Regions from separate parts of the Promicromonospora sp. NPDC050880 genome, predicted to be linked through region 2. Evidence: riboswitches for the same ligand, from Rfam matches in the RefSeq annotation. Region 2 holds a riboswitch; each other region holds the start of a gene.
The links. Region 2 has a riboswitch for cyclic di-AMP ahead of ACIBBF_RS12105 (C40 family peptidase). Riboswitches for the same ligand answer to the same signal wherever they lie in the genome.
Positions count from the first base shown of each region.

Region 1: it holds a riboswitch for cyclic di-AMP, as region 2 does, so the genes downstream of both, ACIBBF_RS05855 (C40 family peptidase) here and ACIBBF_RS12105 (C40 family peptidase) in region 2, are expected to answer to the same signal.
Region 3: it holds a riboswitch for cyclic di-AMP, as region 2 does, so the genes downstream of both, ACIBBF_RS00075 (M15 family metallopeptidase) here and ACIBBF_RS12105 (C40 family peptidase) in region 2, are expected to answer to the same signal.
Region 4: it holds a riboswitch for cyclic di-AMP, as region 2 does, so the genes downstream of both, ACIBBF_RS08245 (C40 family peptidase) here and ACIBBF_RS12105 (C40 family peptidase) in region 2, are expected to answer to the same signal.

Region 1 covers NZ_JBITFV010000002.1:439,863-444,048, reverse strand. Annotated here, with positions in the region: gene ACIBBF_RS05860 (NAD(P)-dependent oxidoreductase) at 1-631, opposite strand, end outside; gene ACIBBF_RS05855 (C40 family peptidase) at 727-1,674, opposite strand; cyclic di-AMP (ydaO/yuaA leader) riboswitch at 1,675-1,853, opposite strand; gene ACIBBF_RS05850 (phytoene desaturase family protein) at 1,980-3,605, shown strand; gene ACIBBF_RS05845 (GNAT family N-acetyltransferase) at 3,639-4,076, shown strand; gene cydC (thiol reductant ABC exporter subunit CydC) at 4,120-4,186, opposite strand, start outside.
Region 2 covers NZ_JBITFV010000005.1:308,235-312,420, reverse strand. Annotated here, with positions in the region: gene ACIBBF_RS12115 (aminotransferase class I/II-fold pyridoxal phosphate-dependent enzyme) at 1-622, shown strand, start outside; gene ACIBBF_RS12110 (universal stress protein) at 695-1,666, opposite strand; gene ACIBBF_RS12105 (C40 family peptidase) at 1,823-2,569, opposite strand; cyclic di-AMP (ydaO/yuaA leader) riboswitch at 2,620-2,812, opposite strand; gene ACIBBF_RS12100 (iron dependent repressor, metal binding and dimerization domain protein) at 2,965-3,681, opposite strand; gene serC (phosphoserine transaminase) at 3,771-4,186, shown strand, end outside.
Region 3 covers NZ_JBITFV010000001.1:7,032-11,217, reverse strand. Annotated here, with positions in the region: gene ACIBBF_RS00085 (C40 family peptidase) at 1-156, opposite strand, end outside; gene ACIBBF_RS00080 (hypothetical protein) at 325-756, opposite strand; gene ACIBBF_RS00075 (M15 family metallopeptidase) at 785-1,651, opposite strand; cyclic di-AMP (ydaO/yuaA leader) riboswitch at 1,719-1,872, opposite strand; gene ACIBBF_RS00070 (SDR family NAD(P)-dependent oxidoreductase) at 1,990-2,763, opposite strand; gene ACIBBF_RS00065 (AraC family transcriptional regulator) at 2,911-3,852, shown strand; gene ACIBBF_RS00060 (hypothetical protein) at 3,973-4,186, shown strand, end outside.
Region 4 covers NZ_JBITFV010000003.1:338,607-342,792, reverse strand. Annotated here, with positions in the region: gene ACIBBF_RS08255 (S8 family serine peptidase) at 1-189, opposite strand, end outside; gene ACIBBF_RS08250 (hypothetical protein) at 344-1,237, opposite strand; cyclic di-AMP (ydaO/yuaA leader) riboswitch at 1,403-1,599, shown strand; gene ACIBBF_RS08245 (C40 family peptidase) at 1,601-2,332, shown strand; gene ACIBBF_RS08240 (hypothetical protein) at 2,430-3,362, opposite strand; gene ACIBBF_RS08235 (GlsB/YeaQ/YmgE family stress response membrane protein) at 3,416-3,682, opposite strand; gene ACIBBF_RS08230 (ion transporter) at 3,887-4,186, shown strand, end outside.

The DNA.
Region 1 (4,186 bases), on a different contig from region 2:
GGTCGGTCTCGGCGAGCTGGGCCTCCAGACCGTCTGCTCCGACCACCGGGTACCCGGCGCGCTCACCGGCACGGGAGGCGACGCCGGTGACCTGGGCACCGAGCGCGGTCAGCAGCGGGGCGAGCCGCAGGGCGATCGAGCCGAAGCCCCAGATCGTCACCCGTGCCTCGTCGAGCGTGTACTCGCGGCCGGTGACCGGGTCGGCCTGGGCGAACGTGATCTCCTTGGCCCAGCGGTGCTCCTGCTGGGCGGCGAGCGAGACGTCGATGCGGCGCACGGTGGCCAGGATCAGGGCGAGGGCGTGCTCGGCCACGGTGTCGTCGTGCAGCGACTGGCCCGAGGAGACGACGACGTCGGGCGCGAACCCGGCTCGGAGCACGACGTCCGGCCCCGCGGTCAGGGTCTGCACCCAGCGCACGCGGGTGAGCCGGCGGGCGGCGTCGGCGACGACCTTCGGCGGGCTGGACCAGGTGACCAGCACGTCGGCGTCGGTGTGTTCCTCGGGGACCGGCTCGTTCATCGCGTAGGCGACCACGCTGTCGGGGCCGCCGGGCGCGAAGGAGGCTCCGCCGTCGGGCAGGCGGGACGGGAAGTCGAGGTCGAACGGTACGTCCGGTACGAGGATCTTCACGCCGGGGACGTTACCGGACGGGCGCGGGTGTGCACCCACGACGCGGAACGCCCGCCGGGCCGGGGGACCAGGCGGGCGTTCCGGGACCGGGAGGGTCAGCCCGTCACCCGGATGTAGACCGGGTTGTTCTGCCACATCTCCGTGTAGTGCACGGGGACGCCCTCCTGCTGGGCCTCGACCACCATGCCGTCGCCCGCGTAGAGGGAGACGTGGCCGGACGTCCAGACGATGTCACCGGGCTGCGCCTCGGCGGCGGAGACCTGGTAGCCCACGGTCGCCATCGAGCTCGAGCTGTGCGGGAGGTCGATCCCGAGCTGCGCGTAGACGTACTGGATGAGCCCGGAGCAGTCGAAGCCACTGGGGGAGGCTCCGCCCCACACGTAGGGCACGCCCACGTACTCGAGGGCCAGGTTGACGGCCTGCTGGCCCAGGTCGGCGGAGCTCTCCACGGCTGCTGCCGCAGCGGCCTCCGCCTCGGCCTCCACGGCTGCTGCCGCAGCGGCCTCCGCCTCGGCCTCCGCAGCGGCTGCGGCGGCGGCCGCTGCTTCCGCCGCGGCGGCGGCCTCGGCCTCGGCGCGGGCCTTGGCCTCCGCCTCGGCCTTGGCGCGTGCCTCGGCCTCGGCCTTCGCCTTCGCCTCGGCGATGCCTTCCTCGGTCTCGGCGTACGGGGTCACCGACACGCGGCCGCTCTCGGCCCAGAAGTCGGCGTTCTGCGTGACCTTGACCTTGGTGACCAGGTTCTCGGCCAGGCCGGCCGAGATCGTGGTGTCGACGGTGTTGCTGACCGGCGTGGCGTTCGCGAGCGTGGCCTGGGTGTGCGACTCGGCGGGCGCGGTGTGGGCGGTCTGGGTGAAGACCGAGGCCAGCATGCCGGAGGTGACGACCGCGATGGCGCCCGTGCGGGCGGCATTCTCGGCGGCGGTCTGGGTGAGTGCGGTGAAGGGGGTGAGAGCGGGGCCCTCGGCGCGGTGCCGACCCCGGCTGGCGGGACGGTCTGCCTGGTCGTCCGCCCAGTCGTGGGTGCGGTCGGTGAGTACGGTCACCAGTGATCTCCTCGGACGCCTACGAGGTGAGCTGTCGGGTTCGGATGGGGAGTTCGATCACCCGGCCTCGTACGAGGCTTCACCCCGAGGACACTCGCGTGCCCGGCTTACCTGGTTCCCCCGCCCCTGTCACGTCGTAGCTGCTCAGGTCCGGTGACAGGGCTCGGCGTCCGGACCTGGACCTCCCCGCTTCTGGAGAGGTGAGACCGACCGTACCGGGGTCCCTGGCAAATGTCACGATTAGGTCACATACCGTCCTGTGATGGAACTCTCTTGGCAATGAGTTCCGTGTCACCATGTCCGCCATGGTCGATCCCACCGCGTCCCCGCGCCTGCACTCCCGGTACGACGCCGTCGTCGTGGGCGGCGGGCACAACGGCCTCACCGCCGCGGCGTACGCCGCTCGCAGCGGACGGTCGGTGCTCGTCCTGGAGCGCGCCGACCACGTGGGCGGCGCCGCCGTCTCGGCCCGCCCCTTCGCGGGTGTCGACGCGCGCCTGTCGCGCTACTCCTACCTGGTCTCGCTGCTGCCGCGGCGCGTGGTCACCGAGCTCGGGCTGCCGGTCACGCTGCGGCGGCGGCGCTGGTCCTCCTACACGCCCGTGGCCGACGGCGGCCTCCTCGTCGATACGGGGGACGACGCCGCCACGCGGGCCTCGTTCCGGAGCCTGACCGGAGCCGACGCGGACTTCGAGGCGTGGGGCCGCTTCTACGCGACGACCGCCGAGGTCGCCCGCCGCCTCGCGCCGACGCTCACCGAACCCCTGCTCACACGCTCGGCCGTGCGGGACCTCGTGGTCGACGGCGTGGGCGAGGAGGCCTGGCGAGCCCTGTTCGAGGAGCCGCTCGGCGCGCTGCTGCGGCGCACCTTCGCCGACGACGTGGTCCGCGGCATCGCCGCCACCGACGGCCTCATCGGCACCTTCGCCGACATCGACGAGGCGTCCCTGCGCCAGAACCGGTGCTTCCTGTACCACGTGATCGGCAACGGGACCGGCGACTGGGACGTGCCGGTGGGCGGCATGGGCGCCGTCTCGGGCGCCCTGCGCGACGCCGCCGTGTCCGCCGGCGCCACGATCGTCACCTCGGCGACGGTCACCGCCGTCGACCCCGGGGCCACCGGCGTGGAGGTCACCTGGACCGGCGCCGACGGGCGCACCCGGGGCGTGACCGCCGGGCACCTGCTCGCCGGGTGTGCGCCGGCCGAGCTCGACCGGCTCCTGGCCGCTGCCGGCCGGGGCACGGCCGACGGGCGGGACGTGGCGGGGGCCACCACGTCCCCGGCGTACCCCGAGGGCGCGCAGCTCAAGGTGAACATGCTGCTCGACCGGCTGCCCCGCCTGCGCGACGGCGTGGACCCGGTCGCGGCGTTCAGCGGCACGCTGCACGTCAACGAGTCCCTCACCCAGCTCCAGACGGCGTACGCGCAGGCCGCCGCGGGCCGGGTGCCCGACCTGCCGCCGAGCGAGATCTACTGCCACACGCTGTCCGACCGGTCGATCCTCGGCCCGGACCTGGCCGCGACCGAGGCGCAGACCATCACGCTGTTCGGGCTGCACATGCCCGCCCGGCTCTTCCGCGCCGATCCCGACGGGGCCCGCGAGCGGGCCCTCGCGGCCACCCTCGCCTCGCTGAACTCGGTGCTGGCCGAACCGGTCGAGGACGTCCTGGCGCACGACGCCGACGGCGTGCCCTGCCTGGAGGTGCGCACCCCGGTGGACCTGGAGGGCGACGTCGGGCTGCCCGGCGGGCACATCTTCCACCGCGACCTGGCCTGGCCGTTCGCCGAGTCCGCCGACGACGCCGGGCGGTGGGGCGTCGAGACGGAGCACCGCCGGGTGCTGCTGGCGGGTGCGGGCGCCCGGCGCGGCGGCGGGGTGAGCGGCATCCCCGGCCGGGCGGCGGCGATGGCGCTGCTGGGCGACGGCTGAGGCCGTCCACGATGACGCCGCCTACGATGAGGCGTGCAGATCCGACGCGCCGTCCCGGCCGACTCACCCGCGGTCGCCCCGCTGCTCGGCCAGCTCGGGTACCCCACGACCGCCGCTGATCTCGACGCCCGGTTCGCGCGCGTGGCCGGGAGCCCGTACGACGCGGCCTGGGTGGCTGTGGAGGACCCGTCCGGTGCGGTGGCCGGGTTCGCCGCGGGCCACGTCCGCAGTCCGTTCGAGCTCGACGCGCCCGTGGCTGAGCTGACCGCCCTCGTGGTCGACGAGACACGGCGCGGCACCGGCGCCGGGCGGGCGCTCGTGGCGACCGTCGAGGACTGGGCGCTCGCCCACGGCTGTGTCCGGATCACGGTGTCCTCCGCGTTCCGGCGCGAGGGCGCGCACGCCTTCTACGAGCGGCTGGGGTACGAGCAGCGCGCGAAGAAGTTCGACAAGAGCTTGCCGGCTTCCTGATCCCCGGCGCACGACGCGCAGCACCAGGCACGGTGACCATGGGTCACCGCTCCTGCGCGGCCGCCCAGCCGTACGCCGGATCCGAGGCGAGCAGGTCCTCGTGGCGGCCC
Region 2 (4,186 bases):
CAACGCCTACGCCGTCCACCACCTGACCGACGACGAGGTGACCAGTCCGAACGCCCTCGCGCTGGCCGCGGAGGCCGGCCACCCGGACCGCGTGCTCCTGTTCGCGTCCACGTCCAAGATCACGTTCGCGGGTTCGGGCGTCGCGTTCCTCGGCAGCTCGCCGGCCAACATCGCCTGGTACAAGAAGCACCTGTCGGTCGCGTCGATCGGCCCGGACAAGGTCAACCACCTGCGGCACGCCATGTTCTTCGGCTCGGCCGACGGCGTCCGCGCGCACATGCGCAAGCACCGCGAGATCCTGGCGCCCAAGTTCGAGGCGGTGGTGCAGATCCTCGCCGAGCGCCTGGGCGGGTACGGCATCGCGTCGTGGACGGAGCCGAAGGGTGGCTACTTCGTGTCGCTCGACGTCGCGCCGGGCACGGCGTCGCGCGTGGTGCAGCTCGCCAAGGAGGCGGGCATCGCGCTCACGCCGGCCGGCGCCACGCACCCGTACGGGAAGGACCCGGAGAACAAGAACGTGCGCCTCGCGCCCTCGATGCCGCCGCTGGACGAGGTCCGCGCGGCGATGGACGGCGTGGCGACGTGCGTCCTCCTGGCCGCCGCGGAGGCTGCCCGGCCCTGACCCGCCCACGCGTCAGGCGCCCAGGTCACCGGAGCGACCTGGGCGCCTGACCTGTGCAGGGCGTCGGAGAGGTCAGTCCTGGCAGTGCTTGTTGATCACCAGGACCGGGCACGCCGAGTGGTGCAGCACGGCCTGGCTGGTCGAGCCCAGCAGCAGCCCGCGGAACCCACCGCGCCCGCGTGAACCCACCACCACGAGGTCCGACGCCGTCGAGAACTCCGTGAGCAGCTCGGCCCCCGTGCCGTCGAGCACGATCCGCCGGATCCGCAGCCCAGGGTTCTCCGCCTCGTACCGGTCGACCAGCACGTCCATCCCGGCGCCGACGTCCGCCAGCACCTGCTCGCGGTCGATGGACGAGGGCAGCCACGCCAGGAACCCGGTGTTGCCGACGGGCACCCCGGTCACGGCGGTCAGCTCGGCGCCCCACGCGTTGGCCTGCACGATCGCGTGCTGCAGCGCCCGCTCGGCCTGCGGCGACCCGTCGACGCCGACGACGATGCGGCGCACCTCCCGGATCTCGGCCGCCCCGGGTGCGACGCCCGTCGGCTCCGTGCCCGACGCCGGCGTTCCGGCGTCGGCCGTGTTCCAGGGGACACCCCGGTTCGCCTCGGCTCGCAGCGGGACCACGACGACAGGACACTGCGCGTGGGCCGGCAGGGCCGACGACACCGTACCCAGCAGCCGCTCCGTGAAACCGCCCCGGCCGCGGGTGCCGACGACGGCGAGGCCGTAGTCCGCCGACAGCTCGACGAGCACGCCGGCCGCGTCGCCCGTGGCCACCTCCGTGGTGGCGCGGACCCCGGCGTCGGCGACGCGGGCCTCCGCCTCGGCAAGGACGGACTTCGCGCCCTCCTGGATGGTGGTGTCGTCGAGGGCCGCGTAGCCCCCGTCGAGCGACGCCGCCGTGAACGACGGCAGCGAGTAGCTGCACACGATGTGCAGCGACCAGCCCACGCGGTGCGCGTAAGCGGTGGCCCAGTCCAACGCGTGCAGGCTCGCGGCCGATCCGTCCACCCCGACCAGTACGACCTCGGATCGTGTCATCGCCCAGCCCTTTCCTCGGCAGTGCACCCTTGCACTCCCAACGCTACCGGCGGCGACGCCCTCATGGGACGCGGTACCAGGAACCTCATACCAGAGCGCCCGCCCGCACACCCCGGCACGGGGCGGCGGACGGGCGCTCTGTACGACCCGCGGGGGTCAGCCCATGCGGACGAACGTCGGGTTCGACTGCCAGATCGGGCGGAAGTCGACCACGGTGCCCGGCTTGGAGGCGTCGATCATGGTGTTGCCGCCGGCGTAGATGGAGACGTGGCCCGGGGTCCACATCAGGTCGCCCGGCTGCGCCTCGGAGGCCGGCACGATGGTGCCGTAGCCCGGCTGCGAGGACGACGAGTGCGGCAGCGAGATGCCGAGCTGGCCGTAGACGTACTGGGTGAAGCCGGAGCAGTCGAAGCCGCTCGGGCTGGCGCCACCGGAGACGTACGGGACGCCGATGTAGCGGCTGGCGATGGAGATCACGGAGTTGCCGATGGCCGACGCCGGGACGTCGACCGACGCGGTGGCGGTCTCCGCCGCCTCTGCTGCTGCCTCCGCGGCCTCGGCGGCGGCTGCCTCGGCGGCCTCGGCCGCCTCCTGCTCGGCGAGCTCCGCCTGGTACTCCTCGTTGTCGGCCGCCGAGATCACGGAGACCGCGGACTTCTCGACGGTCAGCTCGGCGTCCGGCGCGACGGTCACCACGGGGGCGTTGGACAGCGCCTCCCGGGCCTGCGTCGTCAGCGCGTTCAGGTCGACCGAGTTCATCTTCGCGTGGCCGGTCTCCATCGGAGCGGCCTGGGCGGCCATCGCGCCACCGAAGGTCGAGACGAGGAGTGCGCCACCGGCGGCGGCGACCGCGGTACGGCGACCGACGGCGGCGTTCTGGGCGAGCTCGGTGAGCGGAGTCACGGGGCGTCGCGCAGCCCGATGGCGTGCGCGGGTCGTACGTGCAGTCACGTAGTACCTCTCCTTGTACGCCTTCGAGGTCAGCTGTCGGGTTCGGGTGGGAGAAATCACCCGGCCGTGCACTCCCTGCGGACTGCCCGGCTTCACCCCGAGGACGCACCCTGGCGCCCGATGGTGGGTCCCCCGCCTCTGTCATGCGGTCGTCTTGGGGCCCCGGCCGGTGACAGAGTTCGGCGTCCGTCCGAGGACTCTCGCGGATGAAGCTCCGTGTGAGCGTTCCGAACGTACCGGACCTCACACCTGATGTCACGTTCCGGCAACGAATGCCATGACGTGTCGGATCTGCGGTGGCACCTTTCCGACAAAGTGGACGGTTCGGACCGGCCGTCCGCCGGTCGTCAGGCAGTGGCCACGAAGAGGTGGCGCGCCAGGTCCTCGCCGAGCTCGAGCGCGGTGTCGGCGCCGTCGACGGTCACGGTGTAGGTGCCGTCGCTGTGCTCGGCCGTGATGCGTGACCCGGGGACCAGGCCGGCGTCCGCCAGGCGTGCGAGCAGGTCGACGTCGGTCTGCAGCGGCTCGGCGATCCGGGTGAGCGACGCCGCGAGCGGCTCGCCCTTGACGCCCTTCTTCGCCGCCGCCTCGAACGCCGACGGCAGCGAGATCACACCGCTCAGGAACGGGACGTCGGTGTAGGCCTCGCCCAGCTCGGACAGCCCCGGGATCGGGTTGCCGTACGGGTCGTGGTGCGGGTGGTCGAGCAGGCCCACCAGGCGCTTCTCGACGAGGTCGCTCATGACGTGCTCCCAGCGGCAGGCCTCGACGTGCACGTGCTCCCAGTCGAGCTTGATGACGTCGGTCAGCAGGCGCTCCGCGAGGCGGTGCTTGCGCATCACGCGCATCGCCTTGTCGTGGCCCAGCTCGGTCAGCTCGAGGTGCCGGTCGCCGGTCACGATCACGAGGCCGTCACGCTCCATGCGCGCGACCGTCTGCGACACCGTGGGCCCGGAGTGCCCCAGACGCTCCGCGATGCGCGCGCGCAGAGGCGTGATGCCTTCCTCGTCGAGCTCGTAGATGGTCTTGAGATACATCTCGGTGGTGTCGATCAGATCCGTCACGTCTGCTCCCGTCGTGCGCCCAGCCGCCCAGTCGCCCTGGACACGTACGGCCCGGGCGTCGGCCCAGGTTCTAGTCTAGTTCTGTGCCACTGACAATCCCGACACAGCTGCTGCCCGCCGACGGCCGATTCGGCTCCGGCCCGTCCAAGGTACGTCCCGGCCAGGTCGATCATCTCGTGGCGAACGCGCACGTGCTCGGTACCTCACACCGGCGTCCGCCCGTGAAGGACCTGGTGCGCCGTATCCGTGAGGGTGTCACGGAGCTGCTCGGCGCGCCCGACGGGTACGAGGTCGCGCTCGGCAACGGCGGCGCCACCGCCTTCTGGGACATCGCCACGCTGTGCCTCGTCGAGCGCAAGGCGCAGCACGCCGAGTTCGGCGAGTTCGGCGGCAAGTTCGCCAGGGCCACGTCGCGCGCGCCCTTCCTGGAGCCGTCCCAGGTCATCTCCGCCGAGCCCGGTGCAGTGGCCTACCTCGCCCCGGCGGACGACGTCGACACCTACGC
Region 3 (4,186 bases), on a different contig from region 2:
GAGCACGCCGCCCTCGACCGTCGCGGCGACACCGCCGGCCGGCGCCGCCTGCGCCGGGGCGGCCACCAGGGACATCAGCAGACCGGAGCCCGCAGCCACGACGGCGCCTCGGGTGACGGCCTGCACGGCCGCCACCTGGGCGGTGGTGGTGAACAAGGGGCGGCGTACCGCCCGGTGCCTGCCCCGACCGCGTGCGGTCGGGGCAGCAGAGATCGTGGGGTCCATCAGAAGATCGGCCTTTCTGCTCGAACGAAGAACCACGCGCGGCCCGTCGGTGGGCGGCGCGCCGGCGGTCGACGCCTCGGCGTCGACGTGGCCGGCGTCCTACGTCCGGCAGATCCCCAGGGCGTGCAGGCTCGGCGCGGCCGGGCGCACCACGCCCGGCGCGGTCCGGTGGTCCGGGTACGCCAGGACGGGCGCGATCCCCTGCACCGCGGGCTCGGCGACGGCGGCCAGACCGGACGACGACGACACGACGGGGTCGGTCTGCGCCGTCGCGCGGCCGTGGTCCGAGCAGTGCGCCTCGCCGCCGTCGGACGTGGGCTCGGCGCGGTCCGCCGGGACCAGGCCGCCTGCCGGGCCGGACGCCGCCTCGACGGCTGAACCGTGATGCGCCTGCGGGTGCTCGTCGGCATGGATGCCGCACACGACCGGCCCACCCAGCACGGCGAGCACGAGGAACAGCACGGACAGCACTCCCGCCGACCCCGAACCAGGTCCGGCGAGGAGCGCACGCAGGCGACGGGTCGGGCTCATCACACCCCCGCCGTCCGCACCCGGCGGCTCATCGGGCGGCGTCCGTCACCGCGGCCGTGAACTCCCAGTGCCACGGCTCGTAGGGGCCGGCACCGCCGGCCTGGGCCCAGAGCGGGTTGTCCCACCCGTACTCGGGCGCGTTCGCCTTGAGCCAGTCCCAGCGCTCGCCGGCGTAGCCGTCGGCACAGATGTCCACCGCCAGACCCCAGCCGTGGTTCGAGGTGCCAGGGGTCGCCGTCAGGGTGGGCTTCGCCGCCTTGGCCGCGACCTGCTGCGCGTAGCTGCGGTAGCCGTCCGTGAGGCAGAGCGACTCGCCGAACTGCTCGGTGTAGGCCTGGTTGAGACGCGCCAGGGCCACCGCCGCGTCGGCGCGGATCGGCGGGTAGCCGTCCCAGAGGTCGCACAGCTCGCTGACGGGAAGCTGGCCGTTGAGACCCTCGCCCGTGGCCACGCCGTCGCAGCCGGGCAGCACCGGAGGTGCTTCGACCTGCACGGGAGCCGACTTCTCGACGGGCAGCACCGCGTCGCCAGGGACCGTGACGCCGGCGGACCGCTCGAGCGACGTGCGCTCCTGGCTCCGCGAGGCTCCGCTGCTCCGATCGGCCAGGGCCGCCGACGCCGGGCCCGCGCCCGTGAGCGCGGCCGCGCCGTCGGGCGCAGAGAGGAGGGGCTCACCGGTTCCCGGCGCGCCGAAGGAGGCGGCGGTGAACGACGTCGTCGAGGCGAGGGCGAGGCCGACGCCGAGAGTGAGGGGCAGCCGGCCCAGCATCGAGGTCCGCGGCCGCCGTGCCGGCGCGGCGTGCCGCCCCTTGCTGTGGCGCCCGCGCGTTCGCCGGGCAGGTGCCGGACGCGGCGCGAAGGACTGCGGCAGGGATCGCTCCTGCCCGTGCCTCATCGTGCTCCCCGACGTGGGGAAAGGTGTGGAGGCGCTGGCAGGTGCCCGAGGGTCTTCGATGGCATGGAACGTATCTCCCGGCGCCTGCGAGGTTAGCTGTCGGGTTCGGGTCGGAGACTGACCCGGCCGACGGACGACGTCCGCCGACTTCACCCCGAGGACACCGCAGTGCCCGGAAGTGGGTCCCCCGTCCCTGTCCTGTGGTTCGTCGGTGACTCCGGGCGGTGACAGGGCTCGGCGCCCGCCAGGACGTCCCGCCGCACGGCGGGCCGCCACGAATGTACCCCGTCTGCACCGGGATGTCACGAAAGAGTAACGGCCGCGCGTCGCCCGGCGAGCTAGAGGAAGTGCCCGCCCGCGACCTGCACCACCTGGCCGGTGATCCACCTGGCCTGGTGCGAGGCCAGGAAGACCACCGCATCGGCGATGTCGGCCGGGTCGCCGACCCGGCCCAGGGGGATCGCCGGCACGACGGCGTCCACGAGCTCGTCACTCATCCATCCGGTCTGCACCGGCCCCGGCGCCACGGCGTTGACCCGGATCCTCGGGCCGAGGTCGACGGCGGCGCCGCGCGTCAGCGACTCGAGTGCCGCCTTCGAGGTGCCGTAGGAGACCTGCCCGGGAAAGCCGCGGGCGGCGTCGGTCGAGATGTTGACGACGGAGACGCCGCCCGGTGCGGCGTCGTCGGGCAGCCGGCGCGCGAGCTCGGCGACGAGCATCGCGGGCACCACGGCGTTGACGCGGTAGGTGCGTTCGAACCCGGCCTCGCCGACGGTGTCGAACGAGTCGGACTCCTCGGCGTGCGCGGCGTTGTTCACGAGCACGTCGACCGGACCGAGCCGTGCGGTGACCTGGTCCATGAGCCGCGCGGCGGCGCCCGGCACGAGGAAGTCGGCCTCGACGGCGACGGCGCCGGGCAGGGACGCCACGAAGGCGTGGACCTCGTCGGTGGCGGCGCGCGCGTGCTCGCGGGATCCTGACGCCGAGCCGCCCACGTGGTGCACGGCCACGCGCGCACCCTGTGCGGCGAAGGCGCGGGAGACGGCTGCGCCGATGTTCATGCCGCCGCCGGTCACCAGGACGGTCTTTCCGCTCAGTCCGGGATCGATCACGGTTCGATGGTGCCATCGGGCGGTCGACCGGCACGAAAGGTTTATCCGTCCAGGTTCCACGGGGCCCACGCCCGGGCCGTGACCATCCTGTACGATCCATGGCGCCTGCCCGCGAATTCTTGACGTATCGTCCAGGAGGTGTCGTCGATGCTGGGCTTTCAGGACCCGGTGGCCGATGCGATCGGTCTGCTGCGGCCTCGCACGGTGGTCGGCCCGAGCCTCCGGGCCGTGGGCGAGTGGGCGCTGCGCTTCGAGACCTTCCTGCACGTGCGGATCGGCGGCCTGGTCCGTGGCACGTGCTGGCTGACCCTGGACGGGCACGAACCCGTGCTCCTGCGCGAGGGCGACACCTTCATGCTGGGCAACCCGCCGCCCTACGTCCTGGCCAGCACGCCCGGAGCCCGTCCGCGCCCCGCGCAGGAGGTGTGGGCGGAGGCCGTGGACGGGTTCGTGCGGATCGGCCCGGAGTCCGACCAGGACGTCTACCTCTGCGTGGGGCACATCGGGTTCGACGAGCAGAACGCGGCGCTCCTGACCGACCTGCTGCCGCCGCTCGTGATCGTCCGCGCCGCCGATCCGCACGGCGCACGGCTCGGTCAGCTCATCGACCACCTGGCCACCGAGGTCGGTTCCGCTGCCGCCGGCGGGCCGCTGGTGCAGAACCACCTCGCGCAGATCCTGCTCGTGCACATGCTGCGCGCGCACGCCGGCCAGACCGACCGGCCCACCGGCTGGCTGGGTGCGCTCAACGACGACGGCATCGGCACCGCCCTGCGCGCGGTGCACGCGGACGTGGCCCACTCCTGGAGCCTCCAGGAGCTCGCCGAGCTGAGCCACATGTCGCGTTCCGCGTTCGCCCAGTCGTTCAAGAGCCACGTCGGGGTGCCGCCCCTGGAGTACCTGATCCAGTGGCGCATGAGCCTCGCGCGCGACGCCCTTGCCCGGGACACGCTGTCGATCTCGGAGCTCGCGCGGGCCACGGGCTACCAGTCCGAGAGCGCGTTCAGCACCGCGTTCCGCCGCGTGGTCGGGGCGTCCCCCGCGAAGTTCCGGGACGAGGCACGGCGTTCGGTCACGAGCGAGGGCTGAGCAGGGCGGGTTCCCCGTCCGACGCGTGCGCGGGTGCGACCACCGGTCCGCCGCCCTGGGTGCGGACGGCATGACGAGCCGGCGGGCACGCCCGGGGCCGGGCCACTGCACAATGGAGCCATGACGACGCGGAACCCCTCCTTCATCGCTCTTGCCACGTTCACGCTCGTCGTACTCTCGGTCACCACCTGGTGGGCCCTCGGCCAGGACACGACCCAGGACGTCGACCCCGTGACCGGCGCCGTCACCGGTCCCTACGGCACGGTCCAGGTCGTCGCGTGCGTCGTCGCGCTCGTCGGCCTGGTGGTCATCGGATCCCTGCTCGTGCCGGCCT
Region 4 (4,186 bases), on a different contig from region 2:
CACCGCCACCACCGCGCCCTTGCCGGTGGAGACGGGCCAGGCGGCCTCCGCGTTGATCTGGTCCAGGCCCCACTGCTTGTCCCGGAACGGGTCGTTGGTGGCGGCCTGCGCACCCGGCGCCACGGCGACCAGCGCCGCCACGGCCAGTGCCGCGGAGGTGGCGGCGCCGACGAGTGACTTCCTGTTCATGTATGCCCCCATTGTTCGCACAGGGACTGGTTTGCCCCCGAACTGGGGCAAACCTAGGGCCAGCAGACCGGGATAGAACAGGGCAGTTCGGGCACTGCGGGTGAAATTTACCCAATCGCAATCAGTAGCGGCCGGGACCGCCGCGGCGCCGACGTCAGGCCCAGGCCTCCGTGAGCTCGGCCTCGTCCGACGCCTCCCGGGACAGCCTCAGTGCCGCGACAGCCGCCCCCAGCAGCAGGGCGACCACCCAGGCGCCGAGCTGGTGCCCCTCGGAGTCGATCGCCGCCGGTGCGATCTCACGCCAGACGATGCGCACGGCCAGCAGCGGGTCCTCGGTCAGCGGCGAGCCCGGCCAGATGTTCTCCTGCACGGCCAGGAGGGCCGGCCCGGCCGCCTGCAGCACCCAGACGGCACCGGCGGTCGGCAGCCACCCCAGCAGCTCGATGGGACGGCTGTCCACGGCGAGGCCGAACGCGACTCCCAGCGCCACGGCCAGGATCCACCACGTGCCCACCGGCGACACCGGATGGCCCGGGACGAAGCCCCACACCCAGGCGTCGAGGAGCACCACCGGCAGCGCCAGGGCGAGGCCGCGCAGAGGGCCGGGACCGAGCCCTGCCAGCAGCCCCGCACCGAGGCCCACGACACCGGCCACGCCGGTGACGACGAGCATCCCGAGCGGTGCGGCGTCGTCGGGCAGGCCCTCGCGGGTGACGAGCCACCAGGAGGCGCTGCCCGCGGCCCCCATGGCGAGCAGGGTGCCGGCGATCGCGGCGCACGCACCCGCGCCGGCGGACGCCGGGACGCGGGCGGTGACGCCCGCGAGGAGCCCGCCCATCAGGGCCATGACGACCAGGCCGACCACGCCGTCGTCACCCTCGAACGGAAGCGGTAGAAAGCCGGCCGGCCCCGGCGCCACACCCTCGGCCAGGCCTGTGACCTGGTAGGAGACCTGCACGATCCACGGCAGGAAACCTCCGGCCCACCAGGCGAGTGCGCTGAGGGGAACGGCCCACCAGGCGGAGATCCGATGCTCGCTGTCGCCCATGCCGCCGAACCGTAGCGGATCTATGTGATGTCGGTCATAACGCAGGAAGACCGAAACGGCGTAAATCTGCGCCTTCGTTGGGTCAGACCGTAATGCGTAACCCGATCGTGACTTTTTCGGTGAACGTGTGTACTTTGACTTCTGCTCCACCGCATCGGTGGGGCCGTGAGCCGGGCGCCGAATCCTGTCACCGGCTCATGACCAGACGTCGAGACAGGAGCGGGGGACCCACTTCCGGGCGACAGCACCATCGTCGCCCTCGGGGTGAAGCCGGACGGAAACCCCCCAGTAGCCGTGCGGCCGGGTGTGCACTCCTCACCCGAATCCGACAGCTGACCTCGCAGGCGGTACAGGAGACCTTAGGTGACGAACTCCACCCGCGGCCGGCATCGTGACAGCCGGCCCGCTCAGACACCGCTGACCATCCTCGCTCGTACCGCCACCGAGAACGCCGGCACCGTTGCCCGCCGTGGCGCCATCGCCGCCGCCGCCGGCGGCGTCCTCATCTCGACCATCGCCACCACCGCGCACGCGGCGCCCGCGATGGACCTGAAGACGGACGTCAAGACGGCCAAGCTGAACTCGACCGACCTGCAGTCCCTCACCGCCGTGGCCAAGCAGGCCGTGGCCGCAGCCCCCACCGTGACCGTCCCGGCCGACGCGAAGATGCCGATCGAGATGGAAGCCCTGGGTGCCACGGGTGCCGACGGCGAGAAGGGCGAGGGCCCCGCCGTCGTCTCCGTCGACGCACCGGACCCGATCCCGGTCGGCACGCAGGCCGTCAACATCGCCTTCAACTACCTGGGCATCACGTACGTCCTGGGCGGCGCCTCGCCGTCCGCGGGCTTCGACTGCTCGGGCCTCATCCAGTACGTGTACGCGCAGCTCGGCGTCTCGCTGCCGCACCAGTCCGGCGCGCTGCTCGGCTCCGGCTACCAGGTCACCTACCCGGAGCCCGGCGACATCGTCTGGACGCCCGGACACGTGGCCCTCTACGCGGGCGACGGCATGATCATCGAGGCCTGGGCCGCCGGCATGCCGGTCCGCTACACCGAGATGTGGCAGAACAGCCCGACCTTCATCCGCGTCGTCTGACGCTCCGCTCGTGAGGCGCCGCCTCCGTACCGGGTCCCCGCCCGGTGCCGGAGGCGGCGCCTCACGCGTTCCCGCACCGCCACACCGGCGGGCCGGCTCATCCGGGCCAGGCGCAGTGCTCCCCGACGAAGTCGTAGAAGGCGGAGCGCGCGGTGTCCGGCATCGGCACGTAGACCGTGCGCTGCGGGACGCCGTCGACGCTGGCCGACACGGGCAGGAACGTGCCGCGCTTGTCCTCGGCCACGGCGTGCACGTCGCAGCGCGCGGGGACGACGGCGAGCACGACGGCGCCGGACCGCTGCCCCGCCAGGTCACGTCCCACCCAGCCGGAGGCGCCGTCCGCCGGGTCAGGGTTGCTCATCAGGGTGGTGCCGGCGATCCGGTCGACGGTGACCGCGGGACCGCCGTCGACCGGCTCGATCCGGAGGGTGACCAGGGCGGTCAGCTCCCCGTCACGGGTCTCGACGCGCACCTCGTCGTCGACGGCGAGGCGCACGCCCGCCGCCACGGCGGCCACCGCGCAGTCCGCCTCGTGGTTGCGCGCCAGGTGGCCCACGGGGTCGCCCACGTCGTCGACGACGACCTCCGTGGGCGGTCCCGCGTCGTCCCCCTCGCCGAGGGCGAGCGTGATCGTGGCGGACGGCGCCCCGCTCACCGTGGGGGACGGCTCCGGTCGCGGTGAGCCGGCCGGGGCGGGCGTGCCCGCCGGCTCCGTGCAGCGTGCCTCGCCCAGCCCGACGTAGACGGCGCGCGTCGTCCCGGGACGCAGCACCAGCGTGCGCCCCTCCTTCGTGGGGTGGGACGGCCCGAAGCCGTCGGCACGCAACGCCCCGGACAGCAGCGTCAGGGTCTCGTCGGAGTCGTTGGTGACCTCGAGCCGGATCTCCCGGGTCGCGTACTGCTCACGTCCCTGCGCCACCGCGACGCGGAGGTGCCCGACCACGTCGTCGGGCACAGGGCCCCGGGTGGACGACGGCCCGGGGCCACCGGACGTGCATGCGACGGCGGCCGCGCCGATCAGCGTCGCCACGAGGACGACGGTGCCGGCGCGGCCGCGGTGCGTCGCGGTGCGGAGTCCCGCGATCAAGCGTTCTGACGCCGACCGAAGATCGCCTGGACGATCAGGATCACGATGATCGCGCCGATCACCGAGAACAGCCAGCTCTGCCACGACCAGAACGCGTCGAAGCTGATGTTGAAGATGAGCCCACCGAGCCAGCCGCCCAGCATGGCGCCGAGCACGCCGAGCAGCAGCGTGACCCAGAAACCGCCCGGCTGCTTGCCCGGGAGGATGATTCGGGCGATGACGCCCGCGATCAGGCCGAGGATGAGAAAGGCCCAGAAGCCCATGGCGTTTTCCTCCAGAGTGGTATGGCTTACGTGCGACTACCTCAGCACTGATCCCGCCGACTTGCCACCGGACCCGCCGAATCGGGTCTATATCGGGACATTACGCGCATCAGATCGTGATACGTCAGCGGCTATAGTTCGGCCGGGCACGCGGCGGGCAAGGCCGGGGCAGGGGGCTCCGGGCACACGAGGAGATGACGACGGATGAACCGGGAGATCGGCGCGCCGGCCGGGCGGCGGACCTGGCGGGACGCGCTTAGGGCGTTCCTCGAGCAGCGGTGGTTCACCCGGCTGGTGCTCGGCGTGATCCTGGCCAACGCCCTGGTGCTCGGCGCCGAGACGATGGTGACCGGCGCGGCGTTCGAGGTGCTGCGCGGGATCGACCACGCCATGCTCGCGTTCTTCGTGGTCGAGCTGGCGCTGCGGCTGGTCGCCACGGGACGGCGGTTCTTCCGTGACCCGTGGAACGTGTTCGACCTCGTCGTGGTCGGCGTCGCGCTGCTG